2 regions of the Streptomyces sp. NBC_00286 genome follow, and region 1 is predicted to be linked to the other one. Evidence: riboswitches for the same ligand, from Rfam matches in the RefSeq annotation. Region 1 holds a riboswitch; the other holds the start of a gene.

The links. Region 1 has a riboswitch for cyclic di-AMP ahead of OHT21_RS27375 (transglycosylase SLT domain-containing protein). Riboswitches for the same ligand answer to the same signal wherever they lie in the genome.
Region 2: it holds a riboswitch for cyclic di-AMP, as region 1 does, so the genes downstream of both, OHT21_RS06225 (M23 family metallopeptidase) here and OHT21_RS27375 (transglycosylase SLT domain-containing protein) in region 1, are expected to answer to the same signal.

What each region holds. Positions count from the first base shown of each region.
Region 1 is NZ_CP108054.1:5,931,053-5,938,508, forward strand. It holds gene OHT21_RS27360 (hypothetical protein) at 1-168, shown strand, start outside; gene OHT21_RS27365 (hypothetical protein) at 314-1,924, opposite strand; gene OHT21_RS27370 (FAD-dependent monooxygenase) at 1,924-3,165, opposite strand; cyclic di-AMP (ydaO/yuaA leader) riboswitch at 3,658-3,808, shown strand; gene OHT21_RS27375 (transglycosylase SLT domain-containing protein) at 3,813-4,550, shown strand; gene OHT21_RS27380 (hypothetical protein) at 4,673-5,551, opposite strand; gene OHT21_RS27385 (hypothetical protein) at 5,683-6,396, opposite strand; gene OHT21_RS27390 (hypothetical protein) at 6,442-7,044, opposite strand.
Region 2 is NZ_CP108054.1:1,342,556-1,350,011, forward strand. It holds gene OHT21_RS06205 (glutamate dehydrogenase) at 1-236, shown strand, start outside; gene OHT21_RS06210 (TetR/AcrR family transcriptional regulator) at 379-975, shown strand; gene OHT21_RS06215 (SGNH/GDSL hydrolase family protein) at 1,594-2,379, opposite strand; gene OHT21_RS06220 (DUF6250 domain-containing protein) at 2,502-3,233, opposite strand; gene OHT21_RS06225 (M23 family metallopeptidase) at 3,413-4,339, opposite strand; cyclic di-AMP (ydaO/yuaA leader) riboswitch at 4,344-4,505, opposite strand; gene OHT21_RS06230 (alpha-galactosidase) at 4,807-6,906, opposite strand; gene OHT21_RS06235 (tyrosine-protein phosphatase) at 7,099-7,456, shown strand, end outside.

The DNA.
Region 1 (7,456 bases):
AACGTGTGGGTCACGGGCGTCCTCGTCATCATCACCCCGGTTGCGGTGGCGCTCGTGCTGCTGCCCTTGGCGCTGGCGCCGATGGGCGTCCTGCTCGCGTGCCTGCGCGAGCGGCTCGACGGCGGCACGGCAGAGGTTCGGGTGCCGTCCGGTGCCCCGGTCGGGTAGTGCCCGCGCTAGGGGTGCGGGAGCCGAGCCAGCCGCTCGGGTGGGCCGACGGGTGAGTGGCCCAGCGAAAGCTGAACCTGACCTGTCCCTCAGGCTGGGCCGACGGTCGGGGTGTCTGGGGCAGGGCGTTCTCCGAGATGCACCGTCAGTCCTCCGGCCTCGCCGACGCCTTGGCGCAAAGGTACGGACGCGCGAGCAGCAAGCCCGTACCCGTTATAGCGATGCCGAAGTAGACCGGCGCCAAGTGGACGAAGTCCGTGTAATGGATCGCGCCGTGCACCACCACCGCCGGCAGGAATCCGGCCGCCGCCGCTGCCGTCAGGGTCCAGAACACCCACGCCTCGCCCCGCCGCCACCCCCACGCGCTGAGCAAGACGATGGCCACCGCGGCGGACATCAGGGCGCCGCCCAGCCCCGCCCGGTCGTGCGCGACGAACGGCACAAGCCGGGAGTTCAGGGTTTCGAGCGCCTCCGCGCTGGTGCCCAGGAAGGTCAGGTCGGTCGGTACGAAGACGCCGGTCAGGCCGACTACCGAGATCACCGCTCCGCCGGCGAACAGGCCCGCTCCCGTGACGATCAGCAGGAGTTGGCCGGTCAGGGCCCGTCGGCGTTCCGGTTCCGGGCCCTCGGGGGCCAGGTGCCAGCGCGGTGTGTGCGGGGGTCGGCGGACCGCTGCCACGAACATCGGGAACAGTACGAGGGCGGTGGCCGTGTGCAGGGGTTCTACGAAGCCGGTGGCCAGGAAGTAGAACAAGGTGGGGAAGCCGATCGCTCCCGAGAGCAGGTACACCTCGCGGGCCCAGGGCCAGCCGCGTCTGATGCCGCCCACGGCGAGGCCGGTGTAGAGGGCGCCGATCGATGCCATCGTGCCGGCCATGGTGATCCGGTCGTGCTGGAGGAAGTGGACGAGGTGGGGATTGGCGGCGTGCAGTTGATGCACCGTCATGCCGAGGTAGTCGCGGTCGTACCAGAGCAGTACGGGCCCGAGTGTGATCGCCGCGGCGCCGAGTCCGGCACCCGTCATACCGAGCCCGACGAGCAGCGCCCACCACCAGGCGGGCCAGCGGCGGGGATCGCGGCCGACGTCTCGTAGCCCGACGTCCCGTAGCCGCGGCGCGGGCACGGTGGGCGTGGCCGCCTCGGTGACCCGTGCGAACCAGCCGGGTCCGGCCTCGACCAGCACCCCGGGCCGGGCGAGCACGACGGCGCCCGGCTCCTCGAGCATGGCGGCCGCGGCGGTGACCGACGGGTCGGACACGTGGACCACGTGCGGGTCGTCGCCGCTGGTGAACCCGTCGCCGTACGGGTCGGACACATGGATCGCGTGCGGGTCGTCGCCGCTGGGAAACCCGTCGACGTACGGCTTGAGGGCGGCCTCGGTCTCCGGGTCGCTCGCACGGACGATCAGCGGGATCGAGCGGCCGACAGCGGCCTTCCGTACGGTCTCCACATCGGCCGCCGAGACGGGTGCCACCTCGACGACGCCGGCCCCGAGCGGGGGCATGGCGCGTACCGTTTGGCGGGCGAGCGAGGGCGGGACGGTTATGCCGAGGCGGACGGTCACGGGTACGCCGGCGATCTCGCCGGCGAGGCGTTCGGGCGGATGGCGGTGGCCGAATCCCCGGGCGATCAGCCGTGCGCCGGCGGGACGGGAGCCGATCGAGGCCAGCAGCCGCAGTGCGGTTCGCTGCGAACGGCGACGGCCGAGGACGGCGGCGGCCGCGCCGCGCAGCGGGTGATACGTCCAGTCCGGCATCAGTCGCTCTTGCTCTTGCGCTCGCTCTTGCGCTCGCTCTGCGTCGCGGTCGCCGGGTCGGCGGGCGCGGTCCAGCCGAGCACCGGCGTCATCGAACGCAGCGTCGCTTGCGTCGGGGTCAGCCGGGCGGCCGTGTCGCGCAGCAGCACCGCGGGCGGCCACGACAACTGGCCGATTGCGCCGAGCCGGGCGGAGCGGCGCGTGATGGCCTGGGTTCGCGGACGGCGCAGCAGGTCGTACGAGCGGAGTGCGGCGGTCACGTCCGGGGTGCCGTCGAGGCAGTGGGCGAGGGTGACCGCGTCCTCCAGCGCCTGGCACGCGCCCTGGCCCAGATTGGGGGTCATGGCGTGGGCCGCGTCGCCCAGCAGCGCGACCCGGCCGCGTACGAAGGTGGGCAGCGGCGGCAGGTCGTACAGGTCGTGCCGGAGCACCGCCTCCGCGGGGACGGCGGCCAACAGGGCGGGGACGGGATCCGGCCAGGACCCGAACCGGCGCAGCAGTTCGGCGTGCTCGGACGAGGACGAGGACGAGGACGAGCCGGAGGCCGCGGCCTCCGGCAGCGACGCGGTCGCGAAGCAGTACATCCGCCCGCCCGGCAGCGCCGTGTAGCCGAACCTCTCCCCACGGCCCCAGATCGCCGCGCCCTCGGAGGGTGGCTCGGCGAGGGGCTCGGTAACCATGCGCCAGGCCGGGTAACCGGCGTACCGGGGGCCGGCCGCGTCAGGCCACAAGGCGCGGCGGACCGCACTGCGCAGCCCGTCGGCGCCGACCACGACGTCGGGCCGGGACTCACCCTCGCGGTGATGGACGACCAGGCCGTGACCGTGACCGTGACCGTGGCCGTCGTCGCGGACTGCGGACACCTCGCTGCCCGACCGCAGGCTGTCGGCGGGCAGTGCCTCGGTGAGCACCCGCAACAGGTCCGCGCGGTGCAGGACCACCAGGGGCTGGCCGAAGCGGCGCGTCAGCTCCGCGTTGTCCGTACGGGACAGCCAGCGGCCCCGGCGATCCCGTACGCCGCCTGCGGCCTCGACGGCGCCGAGTACCCGGACGGCGTCGGCCAGGCCGAGCACCTCAAGCGCGTGCAGCGCGTTCGGCCACAGGGAGATGCCGGCGCCGATCTCGGTGAACTCCGGGGCACGCTCCAGGACTTCGACGCGCCAGCCCCGGCGGTGCAGGGCAATGGCCGCCGCGAGGCCGCCGATCCCGCCGCCGACGATGGTCGCGGCGCGCTGCGGCATGGGTCCTCGCTCTGGTTGTTCGGGGCCCGCCCCCGGTCAGGTGTCCGTCGATCCGGTGCCTGAGCGGTGTGCGACGCGGCGCAGGTCCGGCTGGGAAGCGCCTCATAGCAGCATGGCGACAGTCGCCTGTCAACGTGCCGAGGGGCGGACCGGCAAGGGGTTCTTCACGCCCAGCCCCGGCGGGCCCTCAGGAAGGCGCAATGCCCGAGTTGCCTACATTGCCGCTTTGTTCAGGCTTAGTGGCGCTTGATCGCGTGAAATGAGTCACGTTCGGGTGGATTGGGCGTTGAGGGGGTGCCTCGACAACTTCTGCTTTGCAGAACGTAAGTTGAGAGTCGCGTTCCGGAATAATCGGGCGATTTACCCTTCCTTTTGGCGAGTTCATAAGGGGCGCACCGGGATTTCGAGGCTTGTTTCGGGTGTGTGCTCTCGCATACGTTCTCGTCTCGATCCGGACGGAACGCCTAATCCTGCCGCCGCTCCGGAACCCCATTCATCCACGCGCTATGGCAGGAGCGGGGGACCCAGGTAAGTCGCCGATCCGGGCAACCGGAGCGGCTTGGGGTGAAGTCGCGCTCACTGCGCGGCCGGGCAGCTCCCGCCCGAACCCGACAGCTCACCTCGCAGGCGCCGGAGAGGAATTCGTCATGCCCGCACGAGGTAAGCACCGCCGTACGAGAGTCAGCCGCATCGCCCGCGCCTTCGTCCCCGTAGGAACGGGTGGAGTCGCGCTCGCCCTCCCGTTCGTGGCGGTGAGCGGTGCCCACGCCGCCCAGCCGGCGGGGCAGGTCACGCAGGTTGCTGAGGCCGCGGTTCCGCAGGTCGAGCTCGTCACGCACAAGGTGGCCAAGGGCGACACCTTGACCAAGATCGCCAAGAAGCATGGCACGAGCGGTGGTTGGCAGGGGCTGTACAAGGCCAACCGTGCGGTCATCGGAAACAACCCGTCGCTGATCAAGCCCGGTCTCACGCTGACCGTCGGTACGAAGAAGGCGGCCGCGAGCCCGGCCGCCGCCAAGTCCACGGCGCCCGCCGCTGCCACGCAAGCCGCCGCGAAGACGTACTCGAACGACCTCGACGGTTGGATCAAGGCAGCGCTCGACATCATGGCCCAGAACGGGATTCCGGGCTCGTACGACGGCATCCACCGCAACGTCATGCGCGAGTCGTCCGGCAATCCGCAGGCCATCAACAACTGGGACTCCAACGCCGCGGCCGGCACCCCGTCCAAGGGCCTCCTGCAGACCATCGACCCGACCTTCAGGGCCTACCACGTGCCCGGCACGTCGACAGACCCCTTCGACCCGGTCGCCAACATCGTGGCCGCCTGCAACTACGCCGCCGACCGATACGGCTCGATCGACAACGTCAACGGCCCTTACTGATCGGGTGTCTGGACCTGTGGGGCGGCCTAGGCACCGGATCAGCTGAGCACCCCATGGGTCGGCCGATCGGCGACAGGGTGAATGCCCGGCCCTGTGATGGGCCGGGCATTCACCGTCGATCGTCAGCCTTTCATGTCCCCGAACAGATCTTCGGCAGTGGCGGCCGTGACGGAGCGCTTGAGCCAGGCTCGGAGGGTTTCCACTTCGGTGCAGTCCGTGATGCGCGCGCGTACGTCGTCTGGGACCTCGATGCCGCGCTCGCTCAGGATCAGCAGGATGTCCTCGGCATGGCCCTCGACGCGGCCTTCCGCGCGCAGGCGCTGGGAGGTCTCCGAGCGGAAGAAGGAGAGGTCGACGGACATCAATTGCCTCCAGGTGTTGGCGGCCGGGGCGGTCCCGAGGCCGAGTTCGGTGAATTCGGCGAAGATCCTCGCGGTCTCTTCGTCGACGGTCTTCAGAGCGGCGGCCAGGGCTTTCAGTATGGCAGCGGCGTTGACGTCCTTGCCATGCGTGATGGCGGAGAGTGTCGCCAGGGGGATGTCGCGGGCCGCAGTGGACGGGTCGGTGATGGCGGGGACGTTGTGCGGGCCCAGAACGAGGGGACGCAGTGTGAGAGTGCGCCACTGGCTGGGCCCGATCGTGATGGGTTCGGCGGCCCAGGCGGCGGTGGCCTTGTCCTGGCAGGTGACAAGCAAGACGGGCGGGATGCGGTACTTCGCGTAGAGGTGGGCGATGTGGTAAGCCCAGCTTGCGTGCTTCTTCGGGTCTCTCTTGCCCTGGGCTTCGACGACCAGGAGATGGCTTTCGCCGGAGGCGGTGTCGAGCCTGAGGAGCGTGTCCACGCGCCGTTCCAGTGGCTTGATCTCCGTGAGATCAGTGGGCATGAGGGACACCGCGACCGGGTCCGGAAACGGGAGATCCAGGGTCCGGAAGGTCCGCGCGAAGGCGCCGGGGTCCTCCTGGAAGAGGCGGTGCATCGCCTCGTGGGATGAGCTGACCATGTGACGGACGGTAGTGACGGCACGTCAAGCCGGACGGGAATATGCCGTTGGCTCACTCGTAAGGATGATCAGCGGCAAGCGTCCGGCCCCGGGCAGCCAGGTACCCGGGGCCGGGGCCGGGGCCGGAGCCCTCAACCAAGCTTCGCGTTCTGGGCCTTGGCCACGACGGAGGCGACCTTGGTGTCGCTGGGCCTGGAGTCCGCGATGGCCCAGCCGTTCACCGCGTAGTAGACGGCGATCACGTCGTCGCGGCGTACGGCTGCCGAGTGGACCGTGTGGGTGACGCCCCTGAACGTCAACGTGGCCTTGAAGGCCAGGGACTCGTCGCCCGCCGGGTCCGCCTTCTCGGCCGTAACCGAGTCGAACGCGCTCGTGTTGTTTTTCGCCTTGGCCGTGAAGCCGGTGCCGCAGGAGTCCACCGCCTTGGTGAGGCCGGCCATGGCGGACTCCGCCTTGCCGGCCTCGTAGGCGTTGAGCGTGACATACGTGTGGCTGTTGACGTTCTTCGAAGCCACTCGATTGAGGTCGGCCTGCGCCTCGCCGACGGGGAGTTGGCTCATCGCGTACGCCAGTGGGGCGCACACCTTCTTGTCGAGGGTGACCTCGTCCTGGGACTTGGCGAAGAGGTACTCCTCGCTGCTCTTCTCAACGTTGTAGCCGGGGACGTCCGCCTTGGTGATCGCGAGCTTCGCGAGCCGCTCGGCCGGGCTCGGCCCCGTCGGGGTCGGCTTGGGCGTGTCGGCGGCGGCCGCGTCCGTCTCCGAGTCACCGCCTCCGCAGGCGGTCAGGCCGGTGAGTACGGCTATGGAGAGGGCGCCGGCGGTCAGGGCAGCGGATCTCTTCATTCCTCTTCCTTTCCTTATCGATGGCTGCCGGTGGAAGCAACTGCCCTACTGGCCGGGGAACTTCCAGATGAACGGTTCCCCGTCCTCCTCCGCCCAGCGGACCTCCATCTCCTTGGCGTTCGCCGGGATCAGGTACGAGTCGCAGAAGGTGTGGCTCTCGCCCGTCTTCCAGCTCTCGACGTCGTACGGGTCCTCGCAGCCGGGCGCGTCGTCGGCGGCGCCGATGAGCAGGGCGCCCCGCTTGCCGTCCGCCCAGATGCTGGTGCCGTCGGCCGCGTCGGAGTCGGACGTCAGGGCCGGGCCGCCCTTGTGCGTGAACTTGAGGTGCGCGACCGCGAGCACCATGCCCTTGGCCTCCGCCTTGTCCTGCACCAGTTCCTGGGCCTCGGCCTCGGTGCCGACGTCCACCTTCATGGCGGTGATGTCGTACGTGACCTTGCCGTCCTCTTCCTCGACCTTGCCCTCGGCGCTCTCGCCCGTGGCCATCTCGCCACCGGAGGCCGCCTCGGCCGGAGTTGCCGCCGCCTCCGGCTTGGTAGCGGGCTCCTTCGCGTCGGCCTTGTCCTCCCCGCCGCCGCACGCCGTCAGCGCGAGCGCGAGAACGGCGACGGGCGCGGCGACGCGCAGGGCGGTTTTCTGGTGCAGCAAGACAAGCTCCTTGTGGGTGTTGTGATTGTGGGGGGATCTACTCGCGCAGGCCGCACAGCGGTACGGCGCCACAACGGCACGGCACCACAGCGGCATGGCCACAACGCGGAACAGCCACAGCGACAGCCACAGCCGCGGCACAGCCACACAGCGCTACGCGGTCGGAGGTGCCGATTCCGATGCCGGTGCTCTACGGGGCTGCAAGCCACCGGAGTTGCACCAGGAAAGGCCCAACTGCTCGTCGGGCAGACGACGTTCCCCGTGCGCGGACCCGCTCGATCTCGAAGCGGGAACGCGGTCAACAGATCCTGGGGTACCGCCCCTCACGCTGTCAACAAGGCTGAACACTCACCGTCACCGGAGGTGCGAGGGCGCAGTCACGGTGCACCCTCCGACCTGGAAGGTCATCCCG
Region 2 (7,456 bases), 4.6 Mb from region 1:
TGCCGGACGTAGTCGTCAACTCCGGGACCAACGCCTGGTGGTGGTGGACGCTGTTCGGCGATATCGGGGCCGACGCGGAGGAGGCCTTCGCGTACACGCGACGCTCCATGCGGGCACTGGTCGACCAGACGCTCACGCGCGCGGAGGCTGACGGCACGACACCGCGGGCTGCCGCGCACGCGATCGTCGCGGACCGACTGCCGGTGATTTCCGAAAGGTTCGGCTGGTATCGGTGACATTCGGGCCGGCGTCGGTGACATTCGGGCCGGTGTCGATGACATTCGGCCGGTGTCGATGACATTCGGCCGGTGTCGATGACATTCGGCCGGTGTCGATGACATCGGATGCCTGTCAGACCTCGTGTGTAGGGTTGCGGGCGTGGCCAGAGTTCGGTTGAGCGTTCGGGAGCGGCGGGAGGAGTTGCTGCGGGCCGCGGTCGAGCAGATCGAGGCGCGGGGCGTGGCGGCGGTACGGATCGCCGACGTGGCGGCCGCGCTGGGGGTCAGCAACGCGCTGGTGCTGTATCACTTCTCGACGAAGGAGAAGCTGGTCGCCGCCGCGTTCGCCTACGCGGCCGAGGGCGACCTGGCTCATCTGCGCAAGCTTCTCGCTCGCCGCACCACGGCGGTACGCCGCCTGCGGTCGGCCGTTCGCTGGTACGCCCCGACCGGCCAGGCCAAGGGGTGGCGCCTGTGGATCGAGGGCTGGTCGGCGGCCCTGCGCGATCCCGGGTTGCGGGAGGTTACGCGAGACCTCGACCGCCAGTGGAAGGCGGCGCTCGCCGAGGTCATCGCGGAGGGTGTGGCTGCCGGGGAGTTCCACTGCCCGTCTCCCATGGACACGGCCTTGCGTCTCACGGCGCTCCTTGACGGCTTGGCCGTCCAGGTGACGGCGTACGACGGAGCGGTGTCGCGCGCCCGGACGCAACAGTGGGCGGACGAGGCCTTGGCCCACGAGCTTGGCCTCCGCCAGTAGGGCGATTGGGTTCGTTGTCGGCTGCGGGGTACCTCCGGCGGTTGGGCGGTTGGGTTTCGTTTTCGTCTGCGGGTGCGTTGTGGTTGATCGCGCAGTTCCCCGCGCCCCTTGGGTGCGTGGTGGGTGCGGGGCCGCGGGCCGGTGCGTCAGCCCGTCGCCAACAGGGCATACGGCCCCTTGCTTCCACAGGGTTCTGGTGTGCCCAGACCGAAGCTAAGCGACGGGCATAGGACGCACCGGCCCACGTCCCCTCCCCCCGGCGGAAAGCTGCGGGTAGTTGGGGGTGCGGGCACGCGGTGGCTGGTCAGCAGGGTGGATGGCGAGCATGGTGCCTGGTGAGGGTGATGGCTGGTGAGCCTGCTAGCGGACGGCTCCAGGGGCGCCCCTTCAGGGGCGCGGGGCTGTGTCAATTTGCGGCTCCGCCGCGGGGCGCGACCAGCCCCAACGAACCCGCAGCCGCGACACGACTGTCACCCCCACCCCGGTAGGCACCCCACCCGCCGGAAGCACCCCACGAACCCACCCACCCGCCGGAGGCAGCCCACCAGCCAGAGGCAAGGGGGGTGTGGGGGCGCAGCCCCCAGCTTCGGGAAGGGGCGGGGCTGGGGAAAGGAACCCTCAAACAGCGGACCGCATGCGGGACTTGATGTCGTCCGGCGACAAACTCCCCTTCGCCACCACCCGGTCCCCCGACGACTCCCCTCGAAGCCTCCGCCCAATCCACGGCACCAGATACTCCCGAGCCCAGTGAATGTCATCCCGCCGAACCTCAAGCGTGCCCCGAGGCGGCAACGGCGGCCACGGCTGCTCCGGATCCGCAGGCACCGCCAGCCCAAGCACCTGCCCCGCGCGCAGCGCAACCCGCGTATGCCCCTCCGGCGACAGATGCAGCCGGTCGTCGTCCCATGCCCGCCGATCCTGAATCGTCTTCAGCGACCAAAGGTCGAGCACAGGACACCCGTACCGATCAGCAATCGCCCGCACATGCCCGTTGTACGTAGCGATCTTGCCCCGCAAGTGCCTGAGCACCGGCACACCCCGAGTATCGAAGCCGGTCGTCACCAGCACCGTCCCGACAGCCGACGTAAGTTCGGCAACGGCACCCTCAAAGCGAGCAGCGACCTCGTCGGGATCGGTCCCCGGCCGAAGGATGTCGTTACCGCCCGCCGAAAAGGAAACGAGGTCCGGCCCCAACTCGATGGCCCGCGAAAGCTGGTCCTCGACGATCTGGTCGAGCAACTTCCCGCGCACGGCAAGGTTCGTGTAGTCGAAGTCGCCCTCAGCGCGCCGGTCGGCGAGCAGTACCGCGAACCGGTCGGCCCAGCCGACGAACGCCCCGTCGGGCCCGGGGTCGCCGACGCCCTCGGTGAAGCTGTCCCCCACCGCCACGTACGACCCGATCACTGATCTGCTGTCATTCTTCGAATCGTCTGCCACATCGAGCCATGATTCACCTTTCGATGTGAGCTACGCGACCGTAGGAAAGGGTTGACGGACGGTGAGATAAGCCACGCGTAAAGTCCCGGTCAACTCGGAATACAGAGCTCCCACACCCGGAAGTCCGTGATCCGGAAATGGCTCCATACGGTCCGGAACGCGAAGTGCCCGCTCGCGTACGGATCCTGGTCGACGTAGTCGAAGACGAGCCGCCCGTTGTTCCACCACTGGACGGTCGAACCGTGCGAGACGATCCGGACGCGATGGGGCCGGTTCGCCACGAGCAGGGGCTCGGTGTAGTCGTAGATCAGCGGCCGGACACCCGCCCGCCCGACGTAACGGCGCAGCCGCGTGGTCGTGTTGTAGTTGGCGCCGTAGCCCGAGTAGTACGTCTTGAGGTGGTCGTACTCGTCGAGGGCGCCGCCGCGCTGCGTGGCGAAGAGGTCGTCCGGGGAGCGGACGTCGACGGCGTTCCAGAAGTTGTTGAGGTCCGACACCCGGTCGTTGACACCGCCCGCGGAGACCGGTGTGGCCGTGTACTCGATGACGTACGGCCCCGAGAGCTTCCGCTTGAACCAGACCGTGGCGCCGCTCGGCACATCGATCTCCATGACCCCGCGGGAGGCGGTGACCCTGCCTCCGTCCTGCAACTCCGTTGCCCACTGCCCCAGCCCGTGCCGGAAGTCGTCGCGGGCGATGAGCCGTCCCCGGCGGTGGCGCACCGACGCGCTCGCGGCATGTGCGCTCGCTGTGTGCGCGGGGGCCAGGGCCGCGAGGGCGGCACCGGCCGCCAGGGCTCCGAAGGCTCTGCGGGTCGTCATGAAGCGTCTCCTTGGCAGGCGTCAGGGGCGGAGAAGAAAGCGCTTGCCCGCAGATCTTGACGTCCGCCCACCACCTCTGTCGACCCCCGGAACAAGCCGAAGGCCGGACCCGGGGATCAGGGGTCCGGCCTTCGGCCGAGAGGGAGACGCGATCCGCCCTCGGCGGCGCTCAGGTGACGTCAGGCAGAGACGCCGTGCGAGCGCAGGAACGCCATCGGGTCCACGTCCGAGCCGTAGTCCGGCGTGGTGCGGATCTCGAAGTGCAGGTGCGGCCCGGTGACGTTGCCGGTCGCGCCGGAGAGGCCGATCTGCTGACCGGCGGTCACGGACTGCCCCTGCGAGACGGAAAGGGAGGAAAGGTGGGCGTACTGGGCGTAGTGGCCGTCGTTGAGCTTGATGACGACCTGGTTGCCGTACGCGCCGCCCCAGCCGGCGGAGACGACGGTGCCCGCGCCCACGGCCTTGAGCGAAGTGCCGGTCGCGGCGGCGAAGTCGACGCCGGTGTGGTAGCCGCTGGACCACATGCCGCCCGACATCCGGTACGGGGTGCTGACGGTGGCACCGTCGACCGGCATGGTGAAGCCGCTCGAACTGCTGGGTGCCTCAGCGGCCTTGGCGGGCTCGGCCTTCTTCGCGGACGCCTGGGGGGCCGCGGCCGCCTTGGGGGCCTCGGCCGCCTGGGGAGCCTTGGCCTCGTTGGCAGCGGAAGGCGCGGCGGCCTTCTTGCCGATCGTCAGCTTCTGGCCCGGGTGGATGAGCCCGGGGTCACTGCCGACGACCTGACGATTGTCGGCGTAGAGCTTCTTCCAGCCACCGCTGACATTCTGGGCGTTGGCGATCTTCGAGAGAGAATCGCCCGTCTTTACTTCGTACGTCCTGGTCGCGGCCTTCTTCTGAGCGGCGACCGGAGCAGACTCAAGGGCCTTCTGGGAAACAGATTCGGCCTTGTTGGAAACAGACGCGGGCGCGCTCTGCGGAGTTGCGGCCTGTGCGCCGACTGCTCCCAGCAAAGGGAGTGCCAGAGCGGCGCCGCCTGTTGAGGCAACGGCGATCGAGCGGGTGAAACGCGCGGACTTCGGGCGGCGGTGCTTACCCTTCGCGGGCATGGCGAATTCCTCTCCGGCGCCTGCGAGGTGAGCTGTCGGGTGCGAGCTGGAGATGCCCGGCCGCGCTTTCGCGCGGCTTTACCCCAAGCCTGTTCCGGAGACCGGAACAGGCGCTGTACCTGTGGGTCCCCCGCTCCTGCCGTGTACGGATCGGTGTGCGGATTCCAGACGGCGGCAGGATTAGGCGTCCGCCTGGATTGGTCGTGAACGTAAGCGACTAAGACGCGCAGGGACAAGCTTTGGGTTGCCTATGTGCCCCATTCTCTTGATCCTTGACCGAAATCGCCGTCACGCTCCGTGAATCACCGCTCTCCGGCTTTCCTGAAATCCCCTGTAAACGCGCTTGAATTACGTGAACATGGCGACAGCAGACCGTCACGAATATGACGCTGCTCACGCATCATGGATTCAGGAGTGCCTATTCCAGAGCGAGTTGGAATGAAGGTACTCCAATACGGACACAACTCTCAGATGCGACGCAGACGGAAAACTGCCGCATCAAGGTCCCCGCGCAGACCGGTCCGCAGTCCGTGATGCAACAAGACGGCCCCTCTGTACACTTCGCCCGTTTCGGGGCATTCGTACGTCGCCGCCGGGTCGAGCCCTCGCAGTCGTACGGGCGCCACGGGCTCGCCGTAATGCTGAGCCTGGAGCCAGGCGAGGACGACGACCTGGTCCTCATGGACGTACTGCACGGCGCTCAGCCCGCCCTGCGGCGCCCGCAGTCGGTAGAGGTCGCCGCGGCTCACGACGGGCCGGATCTCCTTGTAGAGCGCCACCCAGTCCCGCGCCTCGGCGAGTTCTTCGTCACTCCACTCGGCCAGGTCGCCACCGACCCCGAGCACTCCGGCCATGGAGCTCACAAAGCGGAAGCGCAGCGAACTCACGCGCCCGTTGAGCTGCTTGTTGGGGCTGTCGGTGACCCAGGCGGCCATGACCCGCGCCGGGTGGATGTGACTGAAACCGTGCTGGATGGCGAGCCGGTCGAGCGGATCGGTGTTGTCCGAGGTCCACACCTGGTCCGTACGCGACATGACGCCGAGGTCGATGCGGCCGCCACCGCCGGAGCAGGACTCGAAGGCGACACCGGGGTGCGCGGCCCGCAGCCGGTCCAGCAGGCTGTACAGAGCGTGCACATGGTCGACCCACAGCCGCTGCGGATACGCCTCCCCGGGCCAGCCGGCGTCCGTGAAGCAGCGGTTGAAGTCCCACTTCACATAGTCGATGGGGGCACTGGAGAGCAGACCGTGCAGTTGCTCCCACAGGTACTCCTGCACGTCCTCGCGCGCGACGTTCAGTACGAGCTGATTGCGCAGCTCTGTCTTCTTTCGCCCCGGTTGGTACTGAATCCATTCGGGATGCGCCCGATACAACTCGCTGTCCGCATTGACCATTTCCGGCTCGACCCAGATCCCGAACTGCATGCCCAGGGCGTGCACGTCGTCGGCGAGGGGCTTGAGCCCGGCCGGGAAGCGGTCGGGGTTGGGTGTCCAGTCCCCGAGCCCGGCCCGGTCGCTGGTGCGCTTCCCGAACCAGCCGTCGTCGACCACGAACAGCTCCACGCCCATCGCCGCGGCCCGCCGGGCGAGTGCCCGCTGCTGCTCCTCGGAGATGTCGAACTCCGTGGCCTCCCAGGAGTTGTAGAGCACGGGCCGGTCCTGGTCCGCGTCCGGGATCACATACGCCCGCTGGTACGCGTGCCAGGCCCGGCTCGCCCCGCCGAAGCCGCCATCGCTCCACAGCCCCGCGAAGACCGGCGTGACAAAGCTCTCCCCCGGCTCCAGCCGCACCAGGCCGGAGTCGTCGTACCCGGCGCCGCCGGTGATCTGCACGCGCGCGTCCGGGAGTTGGGCCACGGCGATCCGCCATGAACCGGACCAGGCGAGCGCGCACCCGTACACCTCGCCGTGCTCCTCGGTCGCCGCGCCCTCGACGTCCAGGGCGACCCAGGGCAGATGCTGGTGCCCGGTGTGCCCGCGTCGGCTGCCGATGACCTTCTCGCCGTAGGTGAGGTCCGTTCGTACGAGTTGGGACTCGGCCGCCCAGCGCCCGTGCAGCTGCGACAGCCGCCAGCCCTCGCGCTCCGGCAGCGTCCAGGTCGCGGAGTCGGCCCGCAGGACCTCCAGGGCGGGCCCTTCGTTGGCGAGGGTCACCCAGCGCTCGACGACGTCGGTGGCGGGGCGCATCCGGTAGTGCAGCGTGACGCCGAGCCCGGAGTCGGAGAACCGCAGCCGCAGTTCGCCCCCCTCCGATCCGTCGGATTCATCCACTTCGTACGCCTCGAAGCGCCACTCCGTGCCGCGCCGCTCGTCCGTCCGCACGGACAGCGCAGGCCGTACGAAGCGGGGGCCGCCCTCGACCGGGTACTCCTCGTGCCCGTCGAGCGGGGCTTCGAAGGGCCAGTACTTCGGCTCGGGACCGGCGGCCAGTGCCTCTGCGTCCGCGAGCGCGATGCGCGGCCCCCAGTGCAGATGCAGCAGCTCGTCCTGGTCCGTGAGCCGCAGGGCATAACTGCTCGTGCGCCCCGAAAGCAGCCACGTACGACCGTCTTTGCCGATCTCCACCATCAAGTCCTCACAGATCCGAACAAGCTCGCTCAAGCACAACATCATCGCAGGCGCTCGAGCCTCGCCAGCACCGCCTGTGGACAACCGACCGGCACCGCCTGTGGACAACTGATTGGCCCACGAATGCATGTCGTATGGTCGAGAGCGCGCCCCGCCGACAGCAGCGTCGGCCGCCGACTGGGAGGAGCCCCCGTGACGCAGCAGGTCCCGTCGACCGAGCCCGAGCTGACCGGAGTTCGCAACTTCCGCGATGTGGGCGGCCTGCCGACCGAGGACGGCCGACGCCTGGCGCCCGGACTGCTGTTCCGCAGCGGCCATCTCGCGCACGCGACCGAGGAGGACGCCGCGTTCCTCGCCTCGCTGGGCCTGCACACGATCTTCGACTTCCGCAATGACGCGGACAAGAAGCTGGAGGGCCCGGACGTAGAGCTGCCGGGCGTGCGGAATGTGAACCTGCCGCTGACCGATCCGGCCCACGGTGCCGAGTTCTGGACGATGGTCCGCGACGGCGATCTGGACCAGCTGCGCAAGATCCTCGCGGACGGCAAGG